DNA from 2 places in the Plantactinospora sp. GCM10030261 genome. Region 1 is predicted to be linked to the other one. Evidence: predicted binding sites of a transcription regulator. Region 1 holds the regulator's gene; the other holds the start of a gene.
What was found. Region 1 encodes HrcA, which represses chaperone genes, less so after heat shock. Its sites were predicted from a motif close to GGTTNGCACNCTCNNNNNGAGNGTGCNAACC; they were not measured.

Region 1 (14,306 bases):
ATCGTGTTCGAAGGGCGGGACGCGGCAGGCAAGGGCGGCACGATCAAGCGGTTCATGGAGCACCTCAACCCGCGGGGCGCCAAGGTGGTCGCGCTGCTCAAGCCCAACGAGCGGGAGTCCACCCAGTGGTACTTCCAGCGCTGGCTGGCGCACCTGCCGTCGGCCGGGGAGATCGTGCTGTTCGACCGGTCCTGGTACAACCGGGCCGGGGTGGAGCGGGTGATGGGCTTCTGCACCCGCAAGGAATACCTGGAGTTCCTGCGCCAGACCCCCGAACTGGAACGGATGCTGGTCCGCTCCGGCATTCGCCTGGTCAAGTTCTGGTTCTCGGTGTCCCAGAACGAGCAGCGCACCCGGTTCGCTATCCGGCAGGTCGACCCGGTGCGGCAGTGGAAGCTGTCACCGATGGACATCGCCTCGCTGGACAAGTGGGACGACTACACCGAGGCCAAGGAAGCGATGTTCTTCTACACCGACACCGCCGACGCGCCGTGGACGGTCGTCAAGAGCAACGACAAGAAGCGGGCCCGGATCGAGGCGATGCGACACGTACTGGCCCGGTTCGACTACACCGGCAAGGACGCCGAAGTGGTCGGGACGCCGGATCCGCTGATCGTCGGACCGGCCGGCCTCGACCTGAGGCCCGACGAGCAGACGGTGCACGTCTTCCCCAAGCTGTAGGACCGGGGTCCGCGACCGGCCGGGCCGGGCGCGGGTGGAGCGGCTGGCCGCCGGCACCAGACGGTCCCGGCGGCCACCCGCTCGCCCGCGACCCCCAGACGCCGTCTCACCAGCGGCCGAGCCTGGCCGAGAGCACCGCGAGCGCGGCCACCCCGGCGGTCGAGGTACGCAGCACGTCACCGCCCAACCGGACCGGACGTGCCCCGGCAGCGGCGAACGCCGCCAACTCGGACTCCGCCACGCCGCCCTCCGGCCCGACCACCAGGACGATGTCGCCAGCCGGTGGAAGCTCGGCCCTGGTCAGCCGGTCCGTCGCCGCCTCGTGCAGGACGAAACCGGCGGCTGCCGCCGCGAGCCGGCGGCTCACCCGGGTGGTCGACGCGTCCGGCTCCCCGGCAATCGTCGGCAGCCAGGCGCGGCGCGCCTGCTTGGCGGCCTCCCGCGCGGTCGCCACCCACTTCTCCCTGGCCCGGGCGCCGCGCTCACCACGCCACTGGACCACCGACCGGGCCGCCGCCCAGGGCACGACCTCGTCGACGCCGGTCTCCGTCATCGCCTGCACGGCCAGTTCACCGCGGTCACCCTTGGCGATGCCCTGGACGACCACCAGCCGCGGGTCCGCCGGTTCCGCGTACCCGCGGTCGGTGATCTCAAGTTCGAGCGTGCCTCGACCGACGGCGGCGACCACCGCGGTGGCCGTGCCGCCCCGGCCGTCGGCGAGCAGGAGGTTCTCGCCGACCCGCAGCCGTTGCACGGTGGCGGCGTGGTGTCCCTCGGCACCGTCGAGGGTGTGCCGGTTACCAGGAGGCAAGGCGTCGACCAGGAACAGCGGCGCGCTCACCGGTTCAGGCGTGGCCGTTGAACGCGTCCCGCATCCGGGAGAAGAAGCCGCCCTGCTTGGTCAACTCGGCCACCTCCTCGCCGCGGGTCTTCGCGAACTCCCGCAATATCCGTTCCTGCTCGGCGTCGATCTTGGTGGGGGTACGCACATCCAGGTGCACGAAAAGATCACCCCGCCCCGTTCCGCGAAGGTGCGGCACGCCGCGGGCGCGCAACCGGACCGTGCTGCCCGGCTGGGTGCCCGGCTTGACGTCGACCGGCTCCTCGCTGTCCAGCGTCTTGATGGTCAGCCGGGTGCCCAGGGCGGCGGCCGTCATCGGCACGGTGACCCGGCAGTGTAGGTCGTCACCCTTGCGGGAGTAGACGTCGTGCGGCCGTTCGTGGATCTCGACGTACAGGTCGCCAGCGGTGCCACCACCGGGTCCGACCTCACCCTGCTGGGCCAGCCGAATCCGCATGCCGTCCTCGACTCCAGCCGGAATCTTCACGGTGAGCGAGCGCCGGGTGCGCACCCGGCCGTCACCAGCGCAGGTGGGGCAGGGGTGTGGGATCACGGTGCCGTAGCCCTGGCACACCGTGCAGGGCCGGGACGAGACGACCTGGCCGAGGAAGGTGCGCTGCACCGACTGGATCTCGCCGCGCCCGCCGCAGGCCTCGCAGGTGGCCAGGTGCGTGCCGGCAGCCGTGCCCGCCCCGGAACAGGTGGTGCAGAGCACGGCGGTGTCGACCGTGATCGGCGCCTCCACCCCGAAGGCGGTCTCCTGAAGGTCCAGTTCGAGCCGGAGGATGGCGTCCGCGCCGGGCCGGGTCCGAGGACGGGGGCCGCGGGCGCCGCCACCACCGGCGGCTCCGAAGAACGCGTCCATGATGTCCTGGAAACCGACGAAAGGTCCGGCCCCAGCGGGGCCGGCGCCCGCACCCCCACCGCCCGGGGCGAGAGGGTCGCCGCCCAGATCGACGATCTGCCGCTTCTGGTCGTCGGAGAGCACCTCGTACGCGGCGTTGATCTCCTTGAACCGGTCGTGCGCCTTCGGGTCAGGGTTGACGTCCGGGTGGTACTGGCGCGCCAACTTGCGGTAGGCGCGCTTGATCTCATCATCCGAGGCGTCCCGGCTCACGCCGAGAATCCCGTAGTAATCCCTGGTCACTGCGTTCCGTGTCCCCATGTCGATTCCAGGTCGGCCGCCGGTCGGCAGGTCGGGTCAGTTCTGCGCCAAAAGGTCACCCACGTAGCGTGCCACGGCACGCACGGTGGCGATGGTGCCGGGGTAATCCATCCGGGTCGGCCCGAGGACGCCCAGTCCACCGACGATGGTGGCACCTGGACCGTAACCCGTGCTGACAACCGAGGCCGCCCGCAGATTGTCGATCTCGTTCTCGTCGCCGATGCGGACCCGAGGACCGCTCGGCTCCGCCTCACCGATCAGCTTGAGCAGGATGACCTCCTCCTCGAGCGCCTCCAGTATCGGTCGCAGCGAGCCCTGGAAGTCGAGCAGGCCGGCGCGGGTGAGGTTGGCCGTTCCGGCCAGCGCGATCCGCTCCTCGTGCCGCTCGACAAGGGTTTCCAGCAGCACCGAGGAGATCGTCGCCATCGCCGACCGGTGGTCCGGTGAGGTCTCCTCGACGAGCGCCTGGACCAGCGGCGGAGTCTCCGAGAGCCGGGTGCCGACCAGCTTCTCGTTCGCCCGCTGGCGCAGATCGAGCACGTCGTCGGCGGCGATCGGGCCGGGCAGTTCCACGAGCCGCTGCTCGACCCGTCCGGTGTCGGCGATCATCACCACCATCAGCCGGGTGGTCGAGATCGGCACCAGTTCCAGGTGGCGTACCGAGGACCGGGCCAGGCTCGGGTACTGCACGACGGCGACCTGCCGGGTGAGTTGTGCGAGCAGCCGCACCGTCCGGTGCACGACGTCGTCCAGGTCGACGGCGCCGACCAGGAAGCGTTCGATCGCCCGGCGCTCGGCCGGGCTGAGCGGCTTGACCCGGGACAGCCGGTCGACGAACAGCCGGTAGCCCCGGTCGGTGGGGACCCGGCCCGCGCTGGTGTGCGGCTGCCGGATGTAGCCCTCCTCCTCGAGCACGGCCATGTCGTTGCGCACGGTGGCCGGGGAGACCCCGAGCTGATGGCGCTCGACAAGCGCCCGGCTGCCCACCGGCTCCTGGGTGGCGACGTAGTCCTCCACGATCGCCCGGAGGACGTCGAGCTTGCGCTCGTCGAGACCCATGCTCACCTCCCATCGGCCTCATCCGAAAGGACTGGCACTCGACTGTAGCGAGTGCCAGTCTACGACGGCGACGGCGAATCGCGCGATGATCACGGACCGCCCTCCCTTCGGCTACTGGCGCGGGTGGATGTCGGGTCCTACCGTGACGTCATGACCGAACCACCTCGCCCTCCCGGAGCAGGTGATCCGGATCCGGCCTCGTCGGACCCAACCGCTCCGCTGCCGCCCGCGACACCGCCGCCCCCATCGGGAGACGTAACCCCCGGCTCGCCGCCGGGCCCGTATCCGCCCGCCGGCCCCCCGCCAGGCAGTCCGCAACCGGGCGGCCCGGCCTCGGCCGGACCGAGCGGCTTCCCTCCGCCGACCAGCGCTGGCGGACCTGACTACCCACCGGGAAGCGGCGGGCCGGGCTACCCACCGGGCGGTTACGGCGCCGGGCCGGCTCCGGCCGGATACGGCAGCAACGACGACCGGACCTGGGCACTGCTCGCGCACGGCCTGGGCGCGGCCGGCGTCATCGTCGGCGGCGGGCTGCTGGGCTGGGTGGCACCGCTGATCGCCATGGTGGCGCGGGGCCAACAGTCGCCCACCGTGCGGGCGCATGCCGTGTCGGCTCTCAACTTCCAGATCACCTGGGCCGTCGTCTACGTCATCACCTGGATCGCGACGTTCGTCACGTGCGGGGTGCTGTTCTTCCTGCCGATGATCGTCTGGGTGGTTCCGGTCATCTTCGGCATCATCGGGGCGGTCAAGGCCAACGAGGGCGTGGTCTACCGCTACCCGATGTCCTACCCGTTCGTGAAGCGCTGACCGACGCTCCGCCGGGTGCCGTCGCGGCACCCGGCGGACCGCCCGCGATCCACCCGAGGTGCGGGATACCGCGGAGTTGCGTCGTCCCCCACCACCCGACATGCCGCACATCGAGTCGATCGGACGACAGCGACGGTCCGGCGTCGGCGGCTCAGGGCAGCAGGTCGCGGACGACCGCGTCGGCGAGCAGCCGGCCGCGCAGCGTGAGCACCGCCCGGCCCGCCGGGTACGCCGCCGGGTCCAGCAGCCCGTCCGCCAGCGCCCGGTCGGCCGCCGCCCGTCCGGCCTCGTCCAGCACGCTCAACGGCAGCCCGTCGGCCAGCCGCAGTCGCAGCATCACATCCTCGGTCCGCCGGTCCGCCTCGGTGAGTAGCTCCCGACCGTGTCCCGGTGACCGACCCTCGGCCAGCCGACGCGCGTACCCGGTCGGGTGCTTGACGTTCCACCAGCGCACGCCGCCGACGTGGCTGTGTGCCCCCGGGCCGAGGCCCCACCAGTCGCCGCCGGTCCAGTAGAGCAGGTTGTGCCGGCACCGGGCGGCCGGCGACGTGGCCCAGTTCGACACCTCGTACCAGGAGAAGCCGGCGGCGCCCAGCGCGGCCTCCGCCGCCAGGTAACGGTCCGCGGCCTCGTCGTCCGACGGGTACGGCAACTCGCCGCGACGCATCCTCGCCGCCAGCCGGGTGCCGTCCTCCACGATCAGGGCGTACGCGCTGACGTGGTCCACCCCGGCGGCCGTGACCTCGGCCAGCGAGGCCGCGAAGTCCTCCGGCCGCTCCCCCGGCGTACCGTAGATCAGGTCCAGGTTGACGTGCTCGAACCCGGCGTCCCGGGCCTCGGCGGCGGCGGCCGCCGCCCGACCCGGGCGGTGCCGCCGGTCCAGCACCGCCAGCACCCCCGGCGCGGCCGACTGCATGCCGAGCGAGATCCGGGTGTAACCGGCGGCTCGCAACGCCGCCAGGGACTCCGGCGTCACCGACTCCGGGTTCGCCTCGGTGGTCACCTCCACGTCGTCGGCCAGCCCCCAGGTGCGGTCGATGCCGGCCAGGATCCGGCCCAGGTCGGCGGCCGGCAGCAGGGTCGGCGTGCCACCGCCGACGAAGACGGTGTCCACCCGGGCCGGCGGCGTCCCGTCCAGCACCCGGGCCGCCAGGTCCAGCTCGGCGAGGACCGCGTCGGCGTACGTCTCCCGGCTCGCCCCGCCGCCGAGTTCGCTCGCGGTGTACGTGTTGAAGTCGCAGTAGCCGCACCGGCTCGCGCAGAACGGCACATGCACGTACACGCCGAACCCGCGGGTGCCGACGGCGGCCCGCGCGGCGGGCGGCAGCGATCCGTCGGCGGGCACGGCTTCGCCGTCTGGGAGGACGCCAGGCATCCGACTATTGTGCGCCCATGACTGCCGCCACCGACCCGCTCGTCCGGGTGTCCACCTCGGCCGGGGTGACCACCCTCACGCTGGACAGCCCGGCCAACCGCAACGCGTTGTCCACCCAGCTGATGACCGAACTGCTGGCCGGCCTGACGGCCGCCGTCGCGGACGACGCGGTGCGGGCCGTGGTGCTGTCCCACACCGGCCCGGTCTTCTGCTCCGGTGCCGACCTCAAGGAGACCGCCGCCGCTTACGCCAGCGGCACGGTCCCCGCCGGCATGCTCGGCGACGTACTGGCCGCCGTGTGGGAGTGCCCGAAGCCGGTGGTGGCCCGGGTCGGCGGTCCGGCGCGGGCCGGTGGCCTGGGGTTGATCGCGGCCGCCGACATCGCGGTCTGCGCCCGGGAGGCCACCTTCGCCTTCACCGAGGTGCGGATCGGTGTCATCCCGGCGGTCATCTCCGCCACCGTGCTCCGGCGGTTGGCTCCCCGGGCCGCCGCCGACCTGTACCTGACCGGCGAGACCTTCGACGGTGACCGGGCCGAACGGGTGGGGCTCGTCACCGCGGCCGTGCCGGCCGCCGACCTGGACGCGGCGGTCGACCGGTACTGCGCGGCCCTGGTCCGCGGCGCCCCCGGCGCCCTCGCCGGCGCCAAGGAGCTGCTGCGCCGGCCGGCCGGCACCGGGCTGCGGGCCGAGTTGGCCGAGTTGTCGACGCTCTCCACCGGGTACTTCCTCTCCGCGGAGGGCCGGGAGGGGGTGCTGGCGTTCCGGGAGAAGCGGCCGGCGAGCTGGGTGCCGGCCGCGGACTGACCGTTCGTGCAATCGGCCTGGCCGTCCGCTTCGGCGTAGGCTGGGCGGACTGTTGTCGGGCAGGGGGTATGGGTGCGGGCTCGGACGATGGTGGCGGCGTCGGCCGCTCTCCTGGTGCTGATCACGGTTGCGGCCGTGGTGATGGCGGACCGGTTCGGCGGGCAGCTGTCGTTGCCGCGGGCGCTCGGCTGCGTGGTCCGGGCCGACGGCGAGGTGACCCTGGATCCCGAACAGATGGCGAACGCGGCCACCATCTCCGCCGTGGGAATCCGGCGCGGCATGCCGGCGCAGGCCGTCGTGGTGGCGCTCGCCACCGCCTACCAGGAGTCGGGGCTGCGGAATCTGGCCGGGGGCGACCGTGACTCGGTGGGGCTGTTCCAGCAACGACCGAGCCAGGGCTGGGGCACTCCCGAGCAGATCCGCGATCCCCGGTACGCCGCGAACCGGTTCTACGCCGCGCTGGTGAAGGTGCGGGGCTGGGAACGCATGCGGGTGACCGACGCCGCGCAGCGGGTCCAGCGGTCGGCCTTCCCCGAGGCGTACCAGAAGTGGGCGGACGAGGCGGGCGTGCTCAGCCGGGCCCTGGTGGGCGAGGCCACCGGCGCGGTGTCCTGCACCGTGCCCCGGGATCCGGTGCTGCGCGGCGCCGCCGCGGCGACCGAGCTGAGCAGCCGGCTGAGCCGGGACTGGGGCTCGGTCCGGACGGCTGAGCTGGCCGAGCTGCTCGGCCTCAGCCTGGTGGCGACCGACCAGCAGGCCGGTTGGCAGTACGCGCACTGGCTGGTCGCGCACGCCGACAGCAACGGGGTGAAGCGGGTCCGGTTCGCCGGTCTGCAGTGGACGGCGAAGGCCGGCACCTGGTCGGAGGTAGCGGACGAGACGCTTGCCGCCGACCGCGTCATCGCCGAGGTCTTCGGCGACGCCTGACCGCCACCGGTCGCGGTCGGGGAGCCGATAAACTTCCATCGGTCGATGGTTGGGTGCCGGCCGAGTGTTCGCCCGCCCGTCCGTCGGAGTCGGAGGTCGTGTCCTCACTGGAGACAGGAGTACGGGGTGTACCGCTTTCCAGCACGGATCTTCAACGACATCGCCACCCAGCGGCCGCCCGAGGACAGCACGGTCCTGCTGGGCCGCGCCGCTGTACTCGGCGGCAGCATCGCCGGCCTGCTGGCCGCCCGGGTCCTCGCCGAGTACGCCGAGCGGGTGGTGATCGTGGAGCGCGACGACGTCACCGAGGTCACCGACGCCCGACCGGGTGTGCCCCAGGGAAACCAGGTCCACCTACTGCTGCCGGCGGGGCACCTCCAGATCGAGCGATGGTTTCCGGGACTCACCGAGCAGGCCCTGGAGTTGGGGGCGTGCCTGGCCACTCCCGACGCCCGACACACCTACCTGGACGGTCGACGCAAGGTGCGCGGCGTCGACCTGGACATGCTCTCGGCGAGCCGGCCGTTCATCGAAGATCTGCTCCGCCGACGGCTGCGCGACCTGCCCAACGTCTCCTCAGTCCGGGGGCGGGCCACCGACCTGCGCTTCGACGGCACGGCGGTCACCGGCGTTCGGTACGAGACGCCGGACGGGCCGGCCCCGGGCGGTGCGGGTGGCCCGGCAACCGACACGCTCGACGCCGATCTCGTGGTGGACGCCATGGGACGGGCCAGCCGGCTCAACGACTGGCTGGAGCGGCACGGTTGGGACCGGGCGCCGCTCACCCGGTTGGTCGTCAACATCAACTACTCGACCGCGGTGTTCCGGCGCACCGAGGCCAAGCCCGATCCGGTCTCCGTACTCGTCGGCAGCAGCCCCGCACGCGGATCGGAGATCTCCGGCGCCGGCCTGACGGCGGTGGAGGACGATCGATGGATGATCATGCTGGCCGGGTACGGCGACTGCCGTCCGGGTCACGACGCCGAGGACATGGTGCGCCGGTGCCGCACCGAGTTCCCTCCCGAGTTCGGCCGGGTGGTCGAGGGCGAGATGCTCTTCCCGGTCCGCAGCTTCCACCACGCCGACAGCCGGCGCCGCGACTTCCACAGGTGCCGCCGGCTGCCGGCCGGGCTGGTCAGCGTGGGTGACGCGGTGGCCTCGTTCAACCCGATCTACGGCCAGGGCATGTCCTCGGCCGCGCTGCACGCCTCGTGCCTGTCCATGTACCTGCGACGCCGGCCCGACCTGCGGACGCCGGCCCGGGACTTCTTCGCCCTGCAGAAGGTGGTGGTGGACGCGGCCTGGGGGATGACCGCCGCCGCGGACCTGGCCCGGCCGTCGGTGCCGGGTCCCCGCCCCCGCGGCCACCGGTTGACCTCCTGGGTGGCGGATCAGATCGTCGAGGCCACCGTCAGCGACGAAACACTCAACCGCCGGCTCGACGAGGTCACCTTCATGCTCCGGCACCCGAACGCCCTGGCCACCCCCGGCACGCTGATCAGGGCGCTGAACGTCAACCGACGGAACCGGCGCCGGTCCGCGGTGTCGTCCCGGGAGCCGTGACGAGCCACTGTCATGAGCGCCCTGTCGGGAGAGCCCTCCGACGCGAAAGCGACAGGAAGGGACCCTGCTCAACCCTTCACGGCACCCGAGGTCAGACCGGCGACCATCCGCCGCTGCACCAGCACGAAAAAGATCATCACGGGCAGCGTGAGCACCGTGGAGGCGGCCATCACCATCCCCCAGGCGGTGTCGTCCCGGCCGAAGAAGAACGTCAACCCGACCGGCGCGGTGTACCGGTCCTCGGAGCTGATGAACGTCAACGCGAAGATGAGTTCGTTCCAGGCCGTGATGAACGAGAAGATGCTTGTCGCCACGAGTCCCGGCGCGACAAGCGGAAACAGGATCCGCCAGAAGATCTGCGCACGGTTCGCGCCGTCGATCGCCGCCGCCTCCTCCAGGTCCTTCGGCACCGCCGCGACGAAACCACGCAGCATCCAGATCGCGAACGGCAGCGAGAAGCCCAGGTAGACCAGGATGAGGCTGGGCAGGGTGTTATACATACCCAGCCTCCGGATGATCAGGAAGAGCGGGATGACAAGCGCCTCCAACGGGATCATCTGCACGATCAGCAGCAGCACCAGCACCGACGTGCGCAGCCGGAACCGGAACCGGGCCACCGCGGTCGCCCCGAGCAGCGCCACCACGCCGCTGAGCAGCACCGTGGCCGCCGCCACCAGGGCGCTGTTGAGCAGGAAGTCGCCGAAGCTGGCACCCGGGATGATCTGCCCACCGAAGATGTCCCGATAGTGCTCCAACGTGGGTTGGTGCGGCAGCGGCTGGGGCGTGCTGGAGAAGATCTCCCGGTTCGGCTTGAGCGACGTCGAGATCATCCAGAACACCGGGAACGCCGCGAAGGCGGCCACCGCGAGCCCGGCGACGTTTGCCGCCCACCGCCCCGCGCGGGGACGCCGCCGGTCGGTCATGTCTCCTCCTGGCGCAGGATCAGTCGTACGTAGACGCCGGTGACCGCGAGCAGGATGAGCGTGAGAACCACCGCGATCGCGGCGCCGAGCCCGTACTTCGGCGGCGGCGAGAACGCCTCCGCGTACGAGTAGATGGCGAGCATGAAGGTCGACCGGTCCTGGGTGCCGCCGGCCAGCACGAACTGCTGGGTGAAGACCTTGAAGTCCCAGATCGTCGAGAGCACCACAAGCACTCCGAAGAGCGGTCGCAGCAGCGGGAAGGTGACCGACCAGAAGACCCGCCACGGCCCGGCGCCGTCGACCCGGGCCGCCTCGTGCAGCTCCCCCGGAACGCTCTTCAACCCGGCCAGCACGCTCACCGCGACGAACGGGAACGAGTGCCAGACCACCACGAGGGTGAGCACGGTGAAGAAGGTAAGCGGCGAGTTGAACCAGCCGTACCCGGTCCACTCGGCGCGACCGAACAGCGCGCTGGACAGACCGTCCGGAAGCTCGTTGAGAAACCAGGTGACCAGCCCGCTGGTGTCGTCGAAGATCCACTTCCAGACGATGGCGCCGGTCAGCGCCGGCGTCGCCCAGGCGAGCATCACCGCCGCACCGACGAACCCGGCCATCCGCTTGCCCAGCCGGTTGAGCAGCAGTCCGACCAGGGTGCCGAGCACCATCGTGAGCGCCACGTTGGCCGCGGCGAACAGCACCGTGTTGCGCAGCACCGTGCGGAAGAACGGGTCACTCAGGATCTGGGTGTAGTTCTCCAGGCCGACGAAGGACCACGGCCGGTCCCCCCGCAATTCGCGGATCCCCATCTCGTGCAGGGACATCACCGCCACCTGGCCGAGCGGCCAGAGCAGCAGCACGCCGATCACGAGCAGGGTGGGCGCCAGGAGCAGGTACGGGACGCCCGTACCGGGCCGCCGGGGACGGCGGGCGGGGAGGTCCCGCCCGCGCGTCCTCCGGGTCCCGGGTTCGCGGGTCAGGGTGCTCACTTGGCGTTGAGGATCTGTTCCATCTCGGTGGCGGCCTGGCTGACCGCCTGGTCGAGCGGGGTACCCTTCATGATCGAGCTGTTCATCGTCTGGGTGACCGTCTTGCTGCGGCTCACCTCGACCCACTTCGGGGTGATCGGGGTCAGCTTGGTGTCCTGGAGCACGGTGGCGAAGGTCCCCATGACCGGGTCGTTCGCGTACTCGTCGGGCGAGGTCAGGTCCTTGTAGACGGGGAAGAACTTGAGGCTCTTGGCCCACTCCTGCGAGTTCTGCTTGTTCAGCAGGATGGTCACGTAGTCCCAGGCCAGGTCCTGCTTCTTGCTGTCCTGCCAGATGCCGATGTCCGACCCGCCGGCGAAGGCCGGGGCGGGCTTGCCGTCCGGGCCCGGGATCGGGAACGTACCCCACACCTTCGCGAGGTCCGGATTGTCCTTCAGCATCGCGGTCTGCGGCCAACTGCCGGCCACGGCCATCGCCGCCTGACCGGTGGCGAACTGCTTCTGCGCGTCCAGCTCGTTCCACCCGGCGGCGGCGGGCGGCGCCACCTTGTGCGTGGTGACGAGGTCGGTCCAGAATTTGACCGCCTGCTTCGCCTCCGGAGTGTCGTAACCGGACTTCCAGCTGTCCCCGTCCTTGGTGGCGATCTCCGCGCCGGTCGACCAGAGGAAGGAGTAGAACGGCAGCTCCGAGTTGCCGGGCAGGGCGAAGCCGTACTTGCCCGGGTTCTGCTGCTGCACCGTCTTGGCCACGGTCACCAGTTCGTCCCAGGTCTTCGGCGGCTGAAGCCCGGCCTTGGCGAACCAGTCGGTGCGGTAGTAGACCGCCCGCACCCCGGCGTACCACGGCACCCCGTACTGCTTTCCGTCGAGCTGGGCGTTGGACAGCAGATCGGGCAGGATGTCCTTGCCCTCGGCCCAGCCGTCCATCCGGTCGCTCACGTCGGCCAGCGCCTCCTGTGCGGCCCAGCCCTGCGTCTCGGTGTTGCCCAGCTCGGTCACGTCCGGCCCGTCGCCGCCGGCCAGCGCGGTCTGGAACTTCTTCGGCGCCTCCAGCCAGGGGACGTACTGGACCACGACGTCGGTGTCCGGGTGCTTCTCCTTGAATGTCGCCTCGACGCCGTCCAGGAACGCGGTCTGCGCCTCGCTGCCGGCGCCCATCATCCAGACCGTCAGTTTGCTGGTGTCGACCGCCTCGTCCGCACCACCACCGCACCCGGTGAGCAGCATCGCGGTCGCGGCCGCGGCGGCGGTGACCGGCCGGAACCCTCTCCACCTCTTCACCACAACGTCTCCCTCGCACTGGTCCCACGCACTGGTGGCACAAATCTTCTCTGCGGCACCCTAGTAGGAAAATTTCCTTTACGACAGGGGTGCGCGGTGGCCGCGGCGGAGACAGCGTAAGGGGCGCCCAGCCTCTCGGCTGGGCGCCCCTTGGGGTACGCGGGTGCGCAGGTCAGTAGCGGCTCACCCGGCGGCGACCACCGACCCCGGCGACCACCGCGACGGCGATGGCCGCGAGGACGACCTGGATCGCCAGCTCACGCCAGTCGATGCCAGCGGTCTCCGTGGCGATACCGGCGGCCCGGGCGATCACGGTGCCCAGCAGGGCAGCGCCAACGCCGATCACCATGTGCAGCCACATCGGCATGTTCTGCTTGCCCGGAACGATCAGACGACCGAGCGCGCCGACGATGAGACCGACGACGAGCGCCATAATGATTCCCCAGAGCGTCATGTCGCCCTCCTCCTCAGGTATGTGCATGTCTTGGTTCTTGCCGTGGTGCACACGTAATTCCCGAGGGCTCAGAAATCCAAACCGACCTAACGACAAACTTGTCGCGCGGCGTCCGCAACGGCCCGATCCATGGTGGCGAAGGCCAAAGGGGGAGGTTTCGCCAGATCGAACCAGGTCATCTCGGATGCCTCCGCGGCGTTGAGGCGCACCGGCCCCGCGAGTGTGGCCAGGTAGAACGTGTCCAGCACCGGGAGTGTCTCGCTCTGGTACTCGTAGCTGCCGACGTACATCCCGATGAACCGGCCAAGAGTGATCGCGGCGCCGAGTTCCTCACGGGCCTCACGCAGCGCGGCGTCGGCCGGATGTTCCCAGCCGTCGCAGAAGCCGCCGGGCAGTTCCCAGAGACCGGCTCGCGGCGGCACCACCCGACGCACCGCCAGGAACCGCCGCCCGTCCAGGACGATCAGGCCAACCGTCGGCCGGGCGTTGACGAAGAGCCGGTAGCCGCAGGCGGCGCAGGCGCACGGCGGTGGACCGGGCAGCGCCGCGGCGCAGCGTGGGCAGTACGCGGCACCGGGACCATGGCCGCGCACGGCACTCTCCGACCGCGCCTGCCCGGTCACTTCTTCCCGCCGGCCGCCTTGCCGCCCGCGTCGCCCGAGTCCGACGTGGACAGGGCGGCGATGAACGCCTCCTGCGGCACCTCGACCCGGCCGACCATCTTCATCCGCTTCTTGCCTTCCTTCTGCTTCTCCAGCAGCTTGCGCTTCCGGGAGATGTCCCCGCCGTAGCATTTGGCCAGCACATCCTTGCGGATGGCGCGGATCGTCTCCCGCGCGATCACCCGACTGCCGATCGCCGCCTGGATCGGCACCTCGAACTGCTGGCGCGGGATCAATGCGCGCAGTTTGGCCGCGATATTGGTGCCGTAGGAGTACGCCTTGTCCTTGTGCACGATGGCGCTGAACGCGTCGACCGGCTCGCCGTGCAGCAGGATGTCCACCTTCACCAGGTCGGACTTCTGCTCGCCGGACGGCTCGTAGTCGAGGCTCGCGTACCCCTTCGTGCGGCTCTTGAGCTGGTCGAAGAAGTCGAAGATGATTTCGGCGAGGGGCAGCGTGTAGCGTAGCTCCACCCGCTCGGTGGACAGGTAGTCCATGCCCAGCAGGTTGCCCCGACGGCCCTGACACAGCTCCATCACCGCGCCGACGTAGTCACTCGGGGTGAGCACCGTTGCCCGCACCACCGGCTCGTACACCTCGGCGATCTTGCCGGTCGGATACTCACTCGGGTTCGTCACCACGACCTCGGTGCCGTCCTCCAGCACCGCCCGGTAGACCACGTTCGGGGCGGTGGAGATGAGGTCCAGGCCGAACTCCCGCTCCAGCCGCTCCCGGATGATCTCCAGGTGCAGCAGGCCGAGGAACCCACACCGG
Region 2 (14,306 bases), 240 kb from region 1:
GTCGGCGAAAAGACCCGCTAGCAGGAGCGCCGTCGAGACAACAACGCCAAATATGGTGAACCTAGGCCATAACGGCAGGCTGGAGTCGCGCCGCCGGTTGCGACCGGAGAATGGCATGGCCCAGACGGTAGCTTGGTCGATCAAGATACGACGCTGATACACGATCGAAGGCCGTCACCAACTGGCGGGACGGCCTTTGACATGGTGGAGCTGAGGGGATTTGAACCCCTGACCCCCTCGATGCGAACGAGGTGCGCTACCGGTCTGCGCCACAGCCCCCTGGCCCGTCCGCGACGGAACGGGCCGACGCCTAGGTTAACAGGTCGGCCGATCGGCACGCGAATCCGCCCCGCCGCGGCTGCCCCGGACGAGATCGACTCGAAGTACGGGATGTCGGGTGTTTGGAGCGACCGCAACACCCCCAATATCCCGTACATCGAGTCGATCTTGTAGCGACGTGTCGATCTTGCTGGGCGGCGTGGCAGTTAGGCGGAATGCGAGCCGCGGCCGGCCTCGTAGGGGCGGCCGCGCAGCCCACCGCTCCGCCGGTAGGAGACTGACCCGGCGGACCGGGCGCCGCCCGCCCGGCGGACACCACCGCCAGGAGAGCCGCCACCAGCCAGCGGACCGCCGCCACCGAGCGGACCGTCGGACCCTGACCCGCCCCCGGCCGCCGCCGCCGGCAGGTCCACCCGGTCCAAGCCCATCGCCGCTCGGCGTACGGCCTCCCGCTGGGCCGCCAACCGGCGCTGCGCCTCCCGGCGGGCCGCCGCCCGCCGGGCCTGTTCCCGCCGGACCTCGGCCTGCCGGGCGGCCAACCAGGCCGCTTCCCTGGCCTCGGCCCGCCGCCGCCGGCGGTCAGCCATCGCCCGGTTCCGCAGATGTACGACGTACACGGTCAGCAGGGTGCCGGTGACCGCGAAGCCGATCCAGAACCCGGGGCTGACCAGGATCACGCCGACCAACTCGGCGAGGTTGAGCAGTAGCAGCGCGGCGAAGACGCGACGGCGGCGGTAGACGGCCGGGGTGTGCCGCCGCGGGCGGCGGGCGGAGCCGTCGCGAGGCACCGCGCGCAGGGCGCCGAGCCGGCGACCGACACCGGCAGCGGTCCGAAGGCCAGCAACGGCAGCCGCCCGGCGACCCGCACCGGACGGGATCGAGGACGAGGCGCCGGCCCGCCTGGCGCCCGCCGCGGCCGAAGCGCCACCCCGGCCCACACCGCCGGAGAAGGAAGACGAGGACGACGTGCCGGCCGGCGCGCCGGAGACCGGCTTCGCCACGAGATAGCGGGCCGGGTTCACCGGACGACGGCCGGGCACGGTACGCCGCCGCCGACGACGCTGGAGCACCCGTGCCGTGGACTCGGCGCGCTCGGCGACCAGCCGCTCGGCGGCGTCGTACCGGCGCACCAGCGCCGGCGCGAGGGCCAGCAGGCCGGCGGCGGCGAGGATGGCGAGGAGCACCGAGGTCGGCACCCGCAACCCTCCCGTCGCCGTTGTCGAAGCGGCCGGTCGCCCGAAAGATTTTCGGACGCCGGCCACGAAATGCTCATTTCATCCGGTGAATCATCGTTCACCGCATGTTCGGTTACCCCAGGTTACGGGCGCGGCACCAGCACCGACGCGCGCCGCGCCGGTGCGGTGGCCAGGGAGGGGATCAGGAAGCGGTGGCGCGGAGCCGGTGCCAGCGGGCCAGCATGCCGCCGTCGGCGGCGACATCCTCACTGGTTAGGGCATATCCGAGGTGATCGCGCCAGGCGCCGTCGATGTGCATGTACCGGGGGTGGTAGCCCTCCTCCCGGAAGCCCAATTTCTCCACGACTCGCCGGGAAGGCCGATTTTCTGGCCGAATGTTCACTTCGATCCGGTGCAGCCCGCCGTGCTCGAACGCGTGGTCGACGGCCAGCGCCAGCGCGGTTGGCATCACCCCACGGCCGGCTGCCCGAGCGTCCACCCAGTAACCCGCGTACGCGGAGCAGAACGCCCGCCGGACGATGTTTCCCAGGTTCAGGTGCCCCACCAGCCGCTCGGGTCGGCCCGGTTCGCGCAGGCAGACCGCGAACGGCATCGCCTCCCCACGCCGGGCCGAGGCGCGCTGGTCCTTGTAGACGTACCGGAAGGACACCGGTGAGTTGAGTTCGTCCCATCGACCCGGCGGGCTGGACTCCCACGGCGCCAGCCAGCGCTCGTTCGCCCGCCGCACCTCCGACCAGGCTGTCGCGTCGGACCGCCGGTACGGCCGCAATAGCACCGGTCCGTCGGTCAGCACCGCCGGCCAGCCCGGCACCGACCGGAACATCAGCGCCGCCGGTCCAGCAACAACACGTCCACGGTGGAACCGGCCGCCGCGGTGGTCACCCGCTCCCCGAGCACCAACAGGCCGTTCGCGTCGGCCAGCCCGGAGAGGGTGTACGGCCCACCGCGCAGCGGTTGCACCGTGTAGCCGCCACCGCGCCGCTCCGCGACGTGAGCGGGGCGGAACTCGCGCAGCCCGGCCGGCGACGACACGGTCTCCAGCAGGTGCGCACGGGCACTCGGCCGGAACACCGGCTCGGCACCGGCGAGCAGTTGGATGGCGGGGCGGGCCAACACCTCGAAGCCGATCAACGCGGCACCGGGATCGCCAGGTAGACACACGACCGGCACCTCCTCGGCACCGACCGTACCGAATCCGAGCGCCGTTCCGGGATAGAGCGCCACCTCGGTAAAGGTGACCGGCCCGGCCCGGCTGCCCTCGCGGCGGGACAGGATGCGCCGGACCATGTCACCCGGCCCGGTGCCGGTGCCGCCGGTGGTGATGATCAGATCCGCCCGCAGCGTCTGGTCCTCCAGCAGGCCACGCAGCCCTTCCGGGTCGTCGTCGCAGATCCCCACCCGGTACGCCAGCGCGCCGACCTCGGCGGCGGCCGCGGTCAAGGCGTGCGAGTTGGTATCCACCACCTGCCCGGGCTGGCTGGCCCGACCCACGTCGACCAGCTCGTCGCCGGTCGCCACGATGACCACCCGCGGGCTGGGCCGGACCACCACGTGACCGATGCCGGTCGCCGCGAAGATCGCCACCAGCGCCGGCGAGACGTACGTCCCGGCGCGGGCGAGCAACTCCCCCGCCGCGACCTCCTCGCCGGCCCGACGTACGCCGTACCCCCGCTTGGGAATCCGGTAGATCTCCACGGCGGCCATGCCCTGGTCGGTCCACTCCACCGGCACCACCACGTCGGCCGTGCTGGGCAGCGGCGACCCGGCGGCCACCGAGAAGCAGGCACCGGGCGTGAGCCGTACCGGTCGCCAACTGGCCGCACCCAGGTCACCGACCACGTTGAGCCGCACCGGTCGCGGTTCACCGGTCCGGCCAGCACCGGGAAGCGGCCCGGCCGCCGGGGCGTAACCGGCGCCCCGGGCGAGAGCCAGGTCCTCCCACCGGGCGGCGTACCCGTCGATGGCGGCCTGGTCGAACGCTGGGAAGGCGTGCGGCGCCAGCACGTCCTCGGCCAGCGTGTTGCCGTGCGCCTGGGTGAGGTCGAGGTCGAGTGGGGGCAGCGCGCGGAGCCTGCGCAGCACACTGCCCAGGTAGTCGGCGAGCGGCGTCAACTCGTTCGCGGCCGCCTCGGCGTCGGCCGTCGCTGTCATGTACTGGACCCGCCAGGGAAGCCCGCGTTGACGAAGTCGGTAAGCCACTTGCGGAACTCGCCACCGAGATCGTCACGCTCGCTGGCGAGCTGCACCACGGTCTGCAGGTAGCCCAGCGGCTGACCGGTGTCGTAGCGGGTGCCCCGGTAGACGATGGCGTGCACCGGGGTCCCCTCGCGACGCATCAGGTCCATGGCATCGGTGAGTTGGATCTCGCCGCCGCTACCCGGTTCGGTGCGGCGGATCGCGTCGAAGATGCCGGCCGGCAACACGTACCGCCCGAGCACCGCCAGGTTGCTCGGCGCATCCTCCGGCTTCGGCTTCTCCACCAGGCCGGTCACCTTCACCACCTCGGCGATGTCGGCGTACTCCGACTCGGCCGGCTCGACCGAGGCGATGCCGTACCGCTTGGTGTCCGACGGCGGCACCTCGAAGAAGGCGAGCACGATGCCGCCGGTCCGGGCCTGGAGCTCCATCATCGCCGGCAGCAGCGGCTCGGCGAGGTTGACGAACTCGTCACCGAGCAGCACCGCGAAGGCTGCGTCACCGACGTGCGACTCCGCGTACCCGATGGCGTGGCCCAGGCCCAACTGCTCGGGCTGCCGGCAGGTGTAGATTTCGGCGAGTTCGCTGGGGCGGCGGACCGCGGCCAACCGCTCGGCGTCGCCCTTCTCCTCCAGGCGGGCCTCCAGGTCCGGCCGGCGGTCGAAGTGGTCCACCATCGAGGTCTTGCCGCGGCCAGTGATCAGCAGAACGTCGGTGACGCCCGCGTGGCTGGCCTCCTCGACGATGTATTGCAGCACCGGCCGATCGACCACCGGCAGCAGTTCCTTGGGCACGGCCTTGGTCGCGGGCAGGAAGCGGGTGGCCAGGCCGGCGGCGGGGATGACGGCCTTCACCGCGCGTGGGGTGGCGGACGTCGTGGCTGGGGTGGCAGATTGCTCCGACATGCCGCGAGACTATCGGCCGAGGCTCTGTCGTGACGGGTGTGGCCCGGAAGACGCGCCGCTGCGCACCGCCGGGCCGAGCGCCACCCGGTAGGTGTCGCGGCCGGCGGCCTTCGCCGCGTACAGGGCGTCGTCGGCGGCGTCGAGCACCCGCTGACCCGTGGTGGCGTGGTCGGGATAGACGGCGATGCCGATGGACACGGTGATCGGGATCGCCACCGGCCCGGCCGCACCAGCCCGCGGCGCGGTGATCGGGGTGTCGCGGACGGCGGCGCCCAGCCGCTCGGCGACCCGGACCGCCCCCCGCGCGTCGGTCTCGGGCAACAGCACCACGAATTCCTCCCCACCCTGACGGAACGTGAGATCGACCTCGCGGACAACGCCGCGGACCCGCCGGGCGAACTCGACAAGCACGGCGTCGCCGGCGGCGTGCCCGTGCGTGTCGTTGACGTCCTTGAAGCGGTCCAGGTCGAGCACCAGAACGCTAAGCATGCGGCCGAACCGGCTGGCCCGCTCGACCTCCCGGCGGATCGACTCCTTCAGGTAGCGGTAGTTCCAGAGCCCGGTCAGCGGGTCGGTGAGGGACAGCCGCTGCGCCTCCTCGTGCACCCGGACGTTGTCCACGGCGATCGCGGCGTGCCTGGCGAAGGATCGGAGGGTGGCCAGGTCGGCGTCGTCGAACTCGTCCCCGCCGAGCCGGTCGTAGAGGGCGAGCACACCGAGCGCCGGTGGCGGTGTCGTACCCCCCAGGGCGATCGCGGCCCGCGCGGCGGCGGTGCTGGCCGGCCCCTCACCGGGACCGCCCGGCGCGGCGAACGGCAGTGCCACGTACGTCGAGCACCGCGGTTCCTCCGGGATCAGCGGGGTGACATCCCGACGGACCCGACCCCGCCGCGGTTCACCGGTCGCCGCCACCTGGCCGAGCAGGCCGTCACCGAGCGGGATGCGGATCCGGGACGGGTCGTGGCCGGCCCCGCCCGGTCGGGTCGCCGGCACCGGCAGCCCCTCGGCGCACTGGCCGACGAGGGTGCCGGTGAGTTCGTCGACAAGCAGCACGATGCCCGCTCGGGCACCGCTGGCGGCCACCGCGCTGTGCAGGATCACCCGCAGGATCCGGTGTAGGTCGTGGGTGCTGGCGAGCGTGTCACCGAGCACCGCGAGATGACCCCGGAGCTGGTCCCGGCTGCTGGTCAGGGCGTGCACATAAGCCTGCGTCTCGCGGGCCATCCGGTTGAAGGCGTCGGCCAGCCGCCCCACCTCGTCCGTCCGGTGTACCGGCACCCGGGCGGACAGGTCCCCGTCGGCGACCAGGTCCGCGGCGCGGACCAGGTCGGCCAGCGGCCGGGTCGTTGACCGGGCCAACCGGGCGGCGGCCACCACCGCGATCACTCCGGCGGCGAGGACGGCGGCGGCGAGCAGGCCGTACGTCGCCAGCGGCTGGCCGCGCGGCACGGAGAGCACCAGCGACAGCGGTTGGCCGGGGGACGGGCCGACCCGGCGTACCCACCGGCCACCGTCGGCGCGGGCCACCGCCTCGCCGGTGAGTCCACGGGCGGCGGCGACCACGGACTCCCGGTCGGCGGGCGGCTCGGTGCTGCGTACCGTTCCCGGATCGGTGTCCAGCAGGGTCACGGCGGCTCCACTGACCGCGGCGAGCCGAGCCAGGAACGGGTCGTCGAGCGGTTGGGCGGCCCAGACGTCACCGATCCGGGTCCCGGCGCGGTCGCGCAGTTCCACCCGTACCGCGATGGCTTGCGGGGCACGCTGCGCGGGCAGCGGCGCGGCGCAGTCCGCCCACGGGCGGGGCGGGATGCTCGCGGTCTCGTAGTCGACGGTGCCGGAGGCGCCGGCGAGCCGGACCGCCCCGGCGAGACCGCGGCCGACCACCTGGTTGGCGGCGCCCGCTCGGGCGGCGGGTTCGGCCGTCAACGCCACCGCGTCGGCCGCGGCTCGTAGCTGCTGGCACAGCGCGCCGATGGAGACCCGGACCGCGGTGGCGGCCAGGTCGAGCCGGTCCAGCGAGCGCCGCGCGCCGTTCGCCACCAGGGTGGTGCCGGCGAGGACCGCTCCGAACAGGACCGGACCGAGCACGACGGTCAGGAACGCGGCGGTCAACCGGCGGCGCAGCGTCACTCGTCCCCCCGGAGGTTGCGCACCCTGCGATGCTGACACGGCTCCCTGGGATAACCCGTTCCGACGACGGAGAGTTGCGTGCCGGATTTATCGGATGAAGCGGAAGTTGCGCCGGAAGCGAAGGCCGCCCTTCGCCGCCGGGTGCTGGCCCGCCGACGGATGCTGTCCGCGCCCGACCGCGCCGCAGCCGCCGGGCTCGTCCAGCGTGCGCTTACCGATCTGGTACGCCGGCTGGGCCCGACCCGGGTCGCCGGGTACGTACCGGTGGGCGCCGAGCCCGGCGGGCCGGAACTGCCCGAGGTGCTGCGCGCGGCGCTGGCCGGAGCGGGCGGGCTGTTGTTGCCGGTGCTCCGCCCCGATCTCGACCTGGACTGGGCGGCATACACCGGACGAGACGGATTGCACGCCGCCGGCCGGGGGATGCGCGAGCCGGTGGGCGACCGGCTGGGCGTGGCGGCCGTCACCACGGCGCAGGTGGTGGTGGTGCCCGCGCTTGCGGTTGACCGGACCGGTGTCCGGCTGGGCCGGGGCGGCGGCTCGTACGATCGTGCCCTGGCCAGGCTCGCTCCCGGCGCGCTCGCCGTGGCGCTGCTGCACGACGCGGAACTGGTCGACCGGGTGCCGGCGCTACCGCACGACCGGCGGGTCGACGCGGTGATCACTCCGGGACACGGTTTCCGTCCGCTCGACGGCTGACCCCGGTGACCGGGCGGCCGGGTACGGGATAGATCACCACGAGGTTCGCTGGACGAAACGGGCCGGATGACGCACCATTGGCACTCGGATGTGTCGAGTGCCAAACGGCTTGCCCAGATCCGGAGGAGACCGTGCCCACCTACCAGTACGCCTGCACCGCATGCGGCCATCAGCTCGAGGCGGTGCAGTCCTTCGCCGATGAGCCGCTGACCGAGTGCCCGTCGTGCGAGGGCAGGTTGCGAAAGGTGTTCAACTCGGTCGGCATCGTCTTCAAGGGGTCGGGCTTCTACCGCACCGACTCCCGGGCCAAGAACGGAGCCGAGAAGTCGTCGTCTGCGGGGCCGGGCGCCGACTCGGCCGGCAAGAACGGCTCGAAGGACTCGAACGGGTCGACCGGGGCCGCTGGCAAGGGCGATTCGTCTTCGGGCTCGTCGGGTTCGTCCTCGTCGCCGGCCTCGACCTCGGGGTCGTCGTCGGGCGGCTCCGCGACCAAGCCGGCGGCGGCGAGCAACTCGACCGGCTCTTGATTAACTCGGTGTGAGACCGGACCTGCGGTACACCGCCGAGCACGAGACCGGCTTCTGGGTCACCTCCAGGTGAGCCCGAGCGGCCTCCTTGATTCCGTGTGAGCCCGAGCGGCCTCCTTGATTCCGTGTGAGCCCGAGCGGCCTCCTTGATCAACTCTATGTCGGGGATCCAGGGGTGTCCGGCGCGAGGGGACCGCCCTGTATCCCCGACATCGTGGCAGACTCAGCGTTGGCGGAGCCACCGGTGGCGGGCCCGGTAGGGCGGCTCGTCACCAGTGCGGTGGGCGCTCGGCGAGCAGCCGGTCGTCGTTGGAGTCGAGGCGCTCACCCCAGCCCCGATCGGTGTCGTCCGACGTCTGCTCGGGAAGCGTCACGATATCGTCGTCGCCCACCTCGACCGGGCGATCGTCGTCCAACCCTCGCTCATCCACGACGGCAAGGGTACCGAGCGATGGCGGACCGCCGCCGCACCTGCGGCACGTGACGCGTCCGGCCTGTCGTGTCCGACGTTGGTAGCGTCGGACGTTGTGAGCAATCAGCACGGCGAGGACCCGGACGCGTACTGGCGCCGGCCTCCCGACGGCGAGCCGACCTTCGGCGAACGGCCAGCGGCCAGCGGCCAGACCCCGTCCGGCGACCCGGCCACGTTCGGCGACCCGTCCATGTCCGGCGGCCGAGCCACCTTCGGAGAACCACCCATGTCCGGCGGGTGGTCGAGGTCCGGTCCCGGACCAGCGGGGCCAGACGGAGGCGGCGTCCCCCCCGCGCCGCCGCCGGCCGATTCCGAGTACCCGCCAAACGTGCCGTCGCCGACCTACTCCGGACCGCCGCCGAACGTGCCGCCGCCGCCCGAATGGCGGACGCCGGTGTATGTCGAGCCGCCCGCCCCCCGGCGACTGCCGGCGCAGAACCCCGAGGCGATCGACGCCGAGGAACAGTCCGCCCGGACGCTGACAAACGGCATCGCGCTGGTGGCCACCGCAGTGCTGATCGTGGTGATCTGTCTGCTCTGTTCCCGCGTGCTGTTCTAGGCGTGCGCGAAGCCCGAAGGACACGGAACCGGCACGACCCAACCGGCGGTGCTGCCGGGGGTATCCACATTCGTCTCCGGTATACCGGTACACCGTGTGTTGCCGTTCCCGGCGTACGACTCGGGAGACCGACGACGCGACCGCCGAGGTGCGCCACGGACCGGCGGCGGGTCGATCAGAGCACGCCCTCCCACACGGCGCGGGCGCCCGTGTCACCGGTCTGGTACACGTACCAGCCCGTCACCCCCGCGAGAACCACAACGACAGCGGCCAGAAGCCAGCTCAACCACGTGGGCAATGCCCGGACCCGGCGATACCCACTGGTGATCAGCAGCAACAGGAGGGTCGCGGCGGCCAGTCCGAGCGTCCACCAGAACAGCAGGTCGGCCAATGCCGCGTGCTCGGTGACCTGCCCCAGGATCTCGGGCGGATAGTTCTTCGCGACGAGCACCGCCTCAAGCTGCTCCCCGGATTCCTTTGCGACATAGACGGCCGCCACCGCCGCCACCGACAGCAGGCCGGCCAGCCAGCCCACCTTCGACCGGAACCGGGGCACGAGCGCGTACGCCACGGCCGCGAGAATCAGCATCGGCACAAGGGCCACCGCCGCGTGCACCAACAACGCGTGCGCCGGCAGTCCCTGGATCTCCCTGAACACCCACCACCTCCTGGCCGTCGCCGAGAGCGTACGACGCTTCCGGCCTTCGTGCCCGAATTCACGTGTGGCGCCTCACGACGGTTCGATCCCGGTCGGATGGTCGTGTCCACGGTCACCGCCATCGATCCGGACAAGCGGGAACACGCTGTTTCGTGTTGTTATTGCGGAGTGTCGAGCGAGGAACTGCTCCGGTCCGCGGGGCTGCGGGTCACCCGCCCAAGGCTCGCCGTGCTGGACATTCTCGCCGGAGGTGGCCATCTGGAGGTGGAGGAGATCACCCGCCGGGCCCGCCAGCGCCTCGAATCCGTCTCCACCCAGGCCGTTTACGACGTGCTCGGCGCGTTGTCGCGCGCTGGACTGGCCCGGCGGATCGAACCGGCCGGCAGCCCGGCGCTGTTCGAGGCCCGGGTCGGCGACAACCATCATCACGTGGTGTGCCGAGGGTGCGGCGTGGTCAGCGACATCGACGGTGCCCGCGGCGCGGCTCCGTGCCTGGACCCGGAGAACGCCAACGGGTTCCAGGTCGACGAGGCGGAAGTGACCTTCTGGGGGCTCTGCCCCGCCTGCCAGTGCCGCCGGGGTACCGGCGCCTAGCGCCGGAGGCCCGTCGCGGACCACCCGCCGACCCGTCGCGGACCCCACCCGCTGACCCGTCGCCGACGCACCCGCCGGCCTGTCACGGACCTCTGCCGCCGGCCTGTCACGGACGCCGACGCACGGGGTGTACGCGGTCCGGGCGTGGCACGCTTGGCGGGTGGACCACGATCTCGACCACGCCGAGGACCTCGGCCTGTTCGGCCCCTCCTCGGTCACCTGGAAGGTGCACCACGAGCCGGTACTCCTCGTTGCCGGCCTCCGCTCGCTCTATCTCCAGGCCCTGCATCCGCGCGCCATGGCGGGCGTGGACCAGAACAGCGGCTACAAGACCGACCCGTGGGGACGGCTGACCCGCACGGCGACCTATGTGGCGACGACCATCTACGGCACCACCGCGCAGGCCGAGGCGGCCGGGCGACGGCTTCGAGTGCGGCACGCCCGGATGCGGGCGCATGATCCGTTCACCGGTGAAGAGTTCCGGATCGACGAGCCGGATCTGCTCCGCTGGGTGCACGTCACCGAGGTGGAGTCGTTCGTGAGTACCGCCCGGCGGGCTGGCCTGGCCTTGACCGACTCGGAGGTCGACGCGTACTACGCCGAGCAGCGGCGGGCCGCTGAGCTTGTCGGACTGGATCCGGCGAGCGTGCCGGGATCCGCCGCGGCGGTGTCGGCCTACTACCGGGAGGTCCGGCCCGAACTGCGGATGACCCGGGCGGCCGCCGAGACTGGTCTGTTCCTGACCGCTCCGCCGGTGCCGTGGAAGCTGAGCCTTCCGGTGCGTCTCGGGCTCGGGCCGGCTCGGCTCGCCTACCTCGGGATCGCCGGGACGGCATTCGGGCTGCTTCCGGCCTGGGCGCGCCGGATGTACGGCGCGCTCGGGCTACCCACGACCGACCTTTCCGCGGCGCTCGGGGTCCGGGCGCTGCGGCTCATGATCAACGCCATTCCTCGGTCGCTCGTGGAGGGGCCGATCTACCAGGCCGCCCAGGCTCGCGTAGCGGCGGCCGGGCGGTAGGGCTACCCGTCGGCGGCCAGCGTGCGGTCGATACCGGCCCACGGGTCGGCGGACGGCGACTGGTTGCCGTCGGGGCAGCTCCGCCGATAGTCACACCAGGTGCACAGCGGACCGGGGGTGGTGGGAAACGCCTCGTCGGGGTCGGTTCCATCGGCGGCCGCCCGCTCCGCGTCGATGATGTCCCGTGCCGTGTCCTCGGCCCGTGAGACCTGCCGGGCCAGCGACTCGGGACTGTGCTCGTGCGCGGCCACCGACCCGCTCGGCAGGTGGTGCAACTCCACCCGACGGCACGGGCGCCGGAACACCCGCTCGGCCGCGTACGCGTACAGGGCCAGCGCCGACGATCCCCGGGCGTCGTCCGCGTCCACTCCGTACCGGCCGGTCTTGTAGTCCACGATCACCGCCTCGGGACCGTCCGGGCCGGACCGGGAGTCGATCCGGTCGGCCCGACCGTTGAAGGCGAGCACAGCCGTCTTCACCGCGACGACGCGTTCCACCCCCAGCGGATCATCCGCCGGGTCCAGCGTCGCCACATAGGACTCCAACCAACTCAACGCCCGGCGGAAGGCCGACCTCTCCTGCTCGGTGTCCCGGTAACCCTCGGCCACCCAGGTGCCACGCAGCAGTCGCGGCAGCGCCTCCGGCGCGCGGCGCTCGGGCGGTAACGCGTACCAGTTTTTCAGGGCGGTGTGAACGCTGGCGCCAAGCGAGTTGTGCGCCCACGGCGGTCCCTTCGGCGGCCCCGGCCGGTCGACATAGGCGAACCGGTAGCGGCGGGGGCAGTCCGCGAAGGCGGCGAGCTTGCTCGGGGTACAGACAAAGAGCCGCTCCGGCATGCCCTCGAAGCCGAGCTGTCCGGTCGCCTCGGCGCGCGGTCGGGGAGTCCGCCCGCCGGCGGTGGGAGGTCTGCGCACCACCCGATCCTGCCATCCGGCACCGACATTCCCGCCGCCACGGCCGCCACCGGCGGACGGGTCAATGCTGGTTGAGGTACGTGGTGACGAACGACCCGATCGCGTCGGCGATGAGCTGGACCGCGATGGCGGCCAGCAGCAGACCGGCGATCCGGGTGAGCACCTCGATGCCGCCGGGCCGGAGCACCTTGACGATGCCTCCGGAGAATCGCAGCACCAACCACACGGTGAGCATCACCGCGACGATCGCTCCGCCGATCTGGAGATAGTCACCCGTGCCCGAAGCTCCCTGGACGAACAGCATGGTGGCCACGATGGCGCCCGGTCCGGCCAGCAACGGCGTCCCGAGTGGAACCAGGGCGATGTTGGCCGTCGCCTGTTGGCCCGGATCGTCGGCCTTCCCGGTCAGCAGTTCGAGGGCCACCAAGATGAGCAGCAGACCACCGGCCGCCTGCAGGGCGGGCAGCGACACATGGAGATAAGCGAGCAGAGTCTGACCGGCGACCGCGAAGATCACGATAACGCCGAGGGCGAGCGCGACCGCCTGCCAGGCGGCCCGGTTGCGGTCCCGAGCCGACAGCGGCCCGGTCAGCGCCAGGAAGATCGGCATCATTCCCGGCGGGTCGGTGATGACCAGCAGGGTCAGGAAAACCTCGCCGAACAGGGTCAGATCCACCCGCACACGGTAGCGGCGGCGCCGGAGGCTCGACCGCAGGTCAGCCGGATAGGACCGGGGTCACGCCGCTCGCCTGCGCCACCAGCCGGTCGTACGCTTCCGGAGCGGTGGTGAAGGCACCGAGCGCGACGGTCTTGTGCGCGCCGTGGAAGTCGGACGAGCCGGTCACCAACAGCCCCAACTCTGCCGCGAGGGCGCGAACGTGGGCCCGCTCGGCCGGCGAGTGGTCCTCGTGGTCCGCCTCCAGACCGGCCAGCCCCACCGCCGCCAGCTCGACGATCAACGAGTCGGGCACCACCCGTCCGCGGCGGGTCGCCCGGGGATGCGCGAAGACCGGCACCCCACCGGCCCGGCGAACCAGCCGGACCGCGGTGAAGACGTCGATGTCGACTTTGGGCGACCGGTAACGGCTGCCCAACCAGCGCGCGTCGAACGCCTCGGCCGTGGTTTCCACCAGGCCAGCCCGGATCAACGCCCGGGCGATGTGCGGTCGACCGACCGTGCCACCGGCCGCGTCGGCGAGCACCTCCGGCCAACTGATCGGGTGCCCGTCGGCCCGCAACAGTTCGACGATCCGCTCGCCGCGCACCTCCCGCGCCGCGCGGACCCGGGCCAGCGCCGCGGCCAGCTCCGGTTCCGCGGGATCGAAAAGGTACGCCAGCAGGTGCAGCGGCACCGGTGGACTCGTTCCGGACCACCGGCAGGACAGCTCCGCACCGCGTACCAGGTCCAGGCCCGGCGGCAGGGCGTCGGCGGCCTCGGTCCAGCCGGACGTCGTGTCGTGGTCGGTGACGGCCAGCACCCGCAGACCGGCGGCCGCACCGGCGGCGACGAGTTCCGCCGGCCGCAGCGTGCCGTCACTGGCCGTCGAGTGGGCGTGCAGGTCGATCACGCGGGGCCGGTCACCAGCAGCGAGGTGTCCGGGGCGGCCGGGAACCGTTCGACGTCGGCACCCTCGATCGCCGCCGGCGCCGTCACCCGGATCAGCTCACCGGTTCCGGCCAGGTGCGCCGCGGTGCCCGCGCCGGTCCAGAGTGGTTCACCGGTCAGCGCCGGGCCGGCCGATGCCGCCTTCACCGTCGTCCCGCCCAGCGTGGTCAGGTCCACCACCATCGCGGTGGTGCCGCGCTGATGCGCCATTGGACGCTCCGGGTCGATGTTGGTGAGTAACCACCTACCGTCCGGGGAGACCGAGCCGGTGGTGGCGGAGACCGGCACGTCGCAGCTCGTCGCGATCCGCGACAGGTCCGCCCCGTTGTCCAGCAGCGCGAGACACGGCCGCCGGTGGTTCGGCACCGTGACCGCCGCGACGACGGTCTGGCCGTCCGGGAGGGCGCCGTACACGGCCACCAACTCCCTGTTCCAGGCCGGGCGGTGGGCGCCCACCATCGGCGTCCACACGTCGTAGCCGCCCGCGCTTCCCCGCCGGAGCAGCACGGCCAGGCCGACGAAACCGACCGGGTCGGTGTCGGCCAGCACCGTGGCT

Region 2: the regulator HrcA is predicted to act here: its motif matches at 7,478-7,508, upstream of ACFQUZ_RS02005 (FmdB family zinc ribbon protein).

The regions. Positions count from the first base shown of each region.
Region 1 is NZ_JBHTDD010000001.1:635,743-650,048, forward strand. It holds gene ppk2 (polyphosphate kinase 2) at 1-681, shown strand, start outside; gene ACFQUZ_RS03205 (16S rRNA (uracil(1498)-N(3))-methyltransferase) at 788-1,522, opposite strand; gene dnaJ (molecular chaperone DnaJ) at 1,527-2,669, opposite strand; gene hrcA (heat-inducible transcriptional repressor HrcA) at 2,724-3,746, opposite strand; gene ACFQUZ_RS03220 (DUF4870 domain-containing protein) at 3,897-4,556, shown strand; gene hemW (radical SAM family heme chaperone HemW) at 4,708-5,931, opposite strand; gene ACFQUZ_RS03230 (enoyl-CoA hydratase-related protein) at 5,949-6,737, shown strand; gene ACFQUZ_RS03235 (hypothetical protein) at 6,825-7,664, shown strand; gene ACFQUZ_RS03240 (FAD-dependent monooxygenase) at 7,791-9,227, shown strand; gene ACFQUZ_RS03245 (carbohydrate ABC transporter permease) at 9,296-10,150, opposite strand; gene ACFQUZ_RS03250 (carbohydrate ABC transporter permease) at 10,147-11,136, opposite strand; gene ACFQUZ_RS03255 (sugar ABC transporter substrate-binding protein) at 11,133-12,416, opposite strand; gene ACFQUZ_RS03260 (GlsB/YeaQ/YmgE family stress response membrane protein) at 12,589-12,897, opposite strand; gene ACFQUZ_RS03265 (NUDIX domain-containing protein) at 12,957-13,463, opposite strand; gene lepA (translation elongation factor 4) at 13,490-14,306, opposite strand, start outside.
Region 2 is NZ_JBHTDD010000001.1:400,307-414,612, forward strand. It holds gene ACFQUZ_RS01965 (hypothetical protein) at 1-117, opposite strand, end outside; tRNA gene ACFQUZ_RS01970 (tRNA-Ala) at 203-279, opposite strand; gene ACFQUZ_RS01975 (hypothetical protein) at 486-1,481, opposite strand; gene ACFQUZ_RS01980 (GNAT family N-acetyltransferase) at 1,657-2,298, opposite strand; gene glp (gephyrin-like molybdotransferase Glp) at 2,298-3,626, opposite strand; gene ACFQUZ_RS01990 (UTP--glucose-1-phosphate uridylyltransferase) at 3,623-4,576, opposite strand; gene ACFQUZ_RS01995 (diguanylate cyclase) at 4,586-6,706, opposite strand; gene ACFQUZ_RS02000 (5-formyltetrahydrofolate cyclo-ligase) at 6,785-7,402, shown strand; gene ACFQUZ_RS02005 (FmdB family zinc ribbon protein) at 7,534-7,929, shown strand; gene ACFQUZ_RS02010 (hypothetical protein) at 8,199-8,360, opposite strand; gene ACFQUZ_RS02015 (hypothetical protein) at 8,457-8,960, shown strand; gene ACFQUZ_RS02020 (DUF2231 domain-containing protein) at 9,136-9,618, opposite strand; gene ACFQUZ_RS02025 (Fur family transcriptional regulator) at 9,715-10,212, shown strand; gene ACFQUZ_RS02030 (oxygenase MpaB family protein) at 10,373-11,230, shown strand; gene ACFQUZ_RS02035 (RecB family exonuclease) at 11,233-12,144, opposite strand; gene ACFQUZ_RS02040 (MarC family protein) at 12,206-12,820, opposite strand; gene ACFQUZ_RS02045 (PHP domain-containing protein) at 12,861-13,712, opposite strand; gene ACFQUZ_RS02050 (hypothetical protein) at 13,709-14,306, opposite strand, start outside.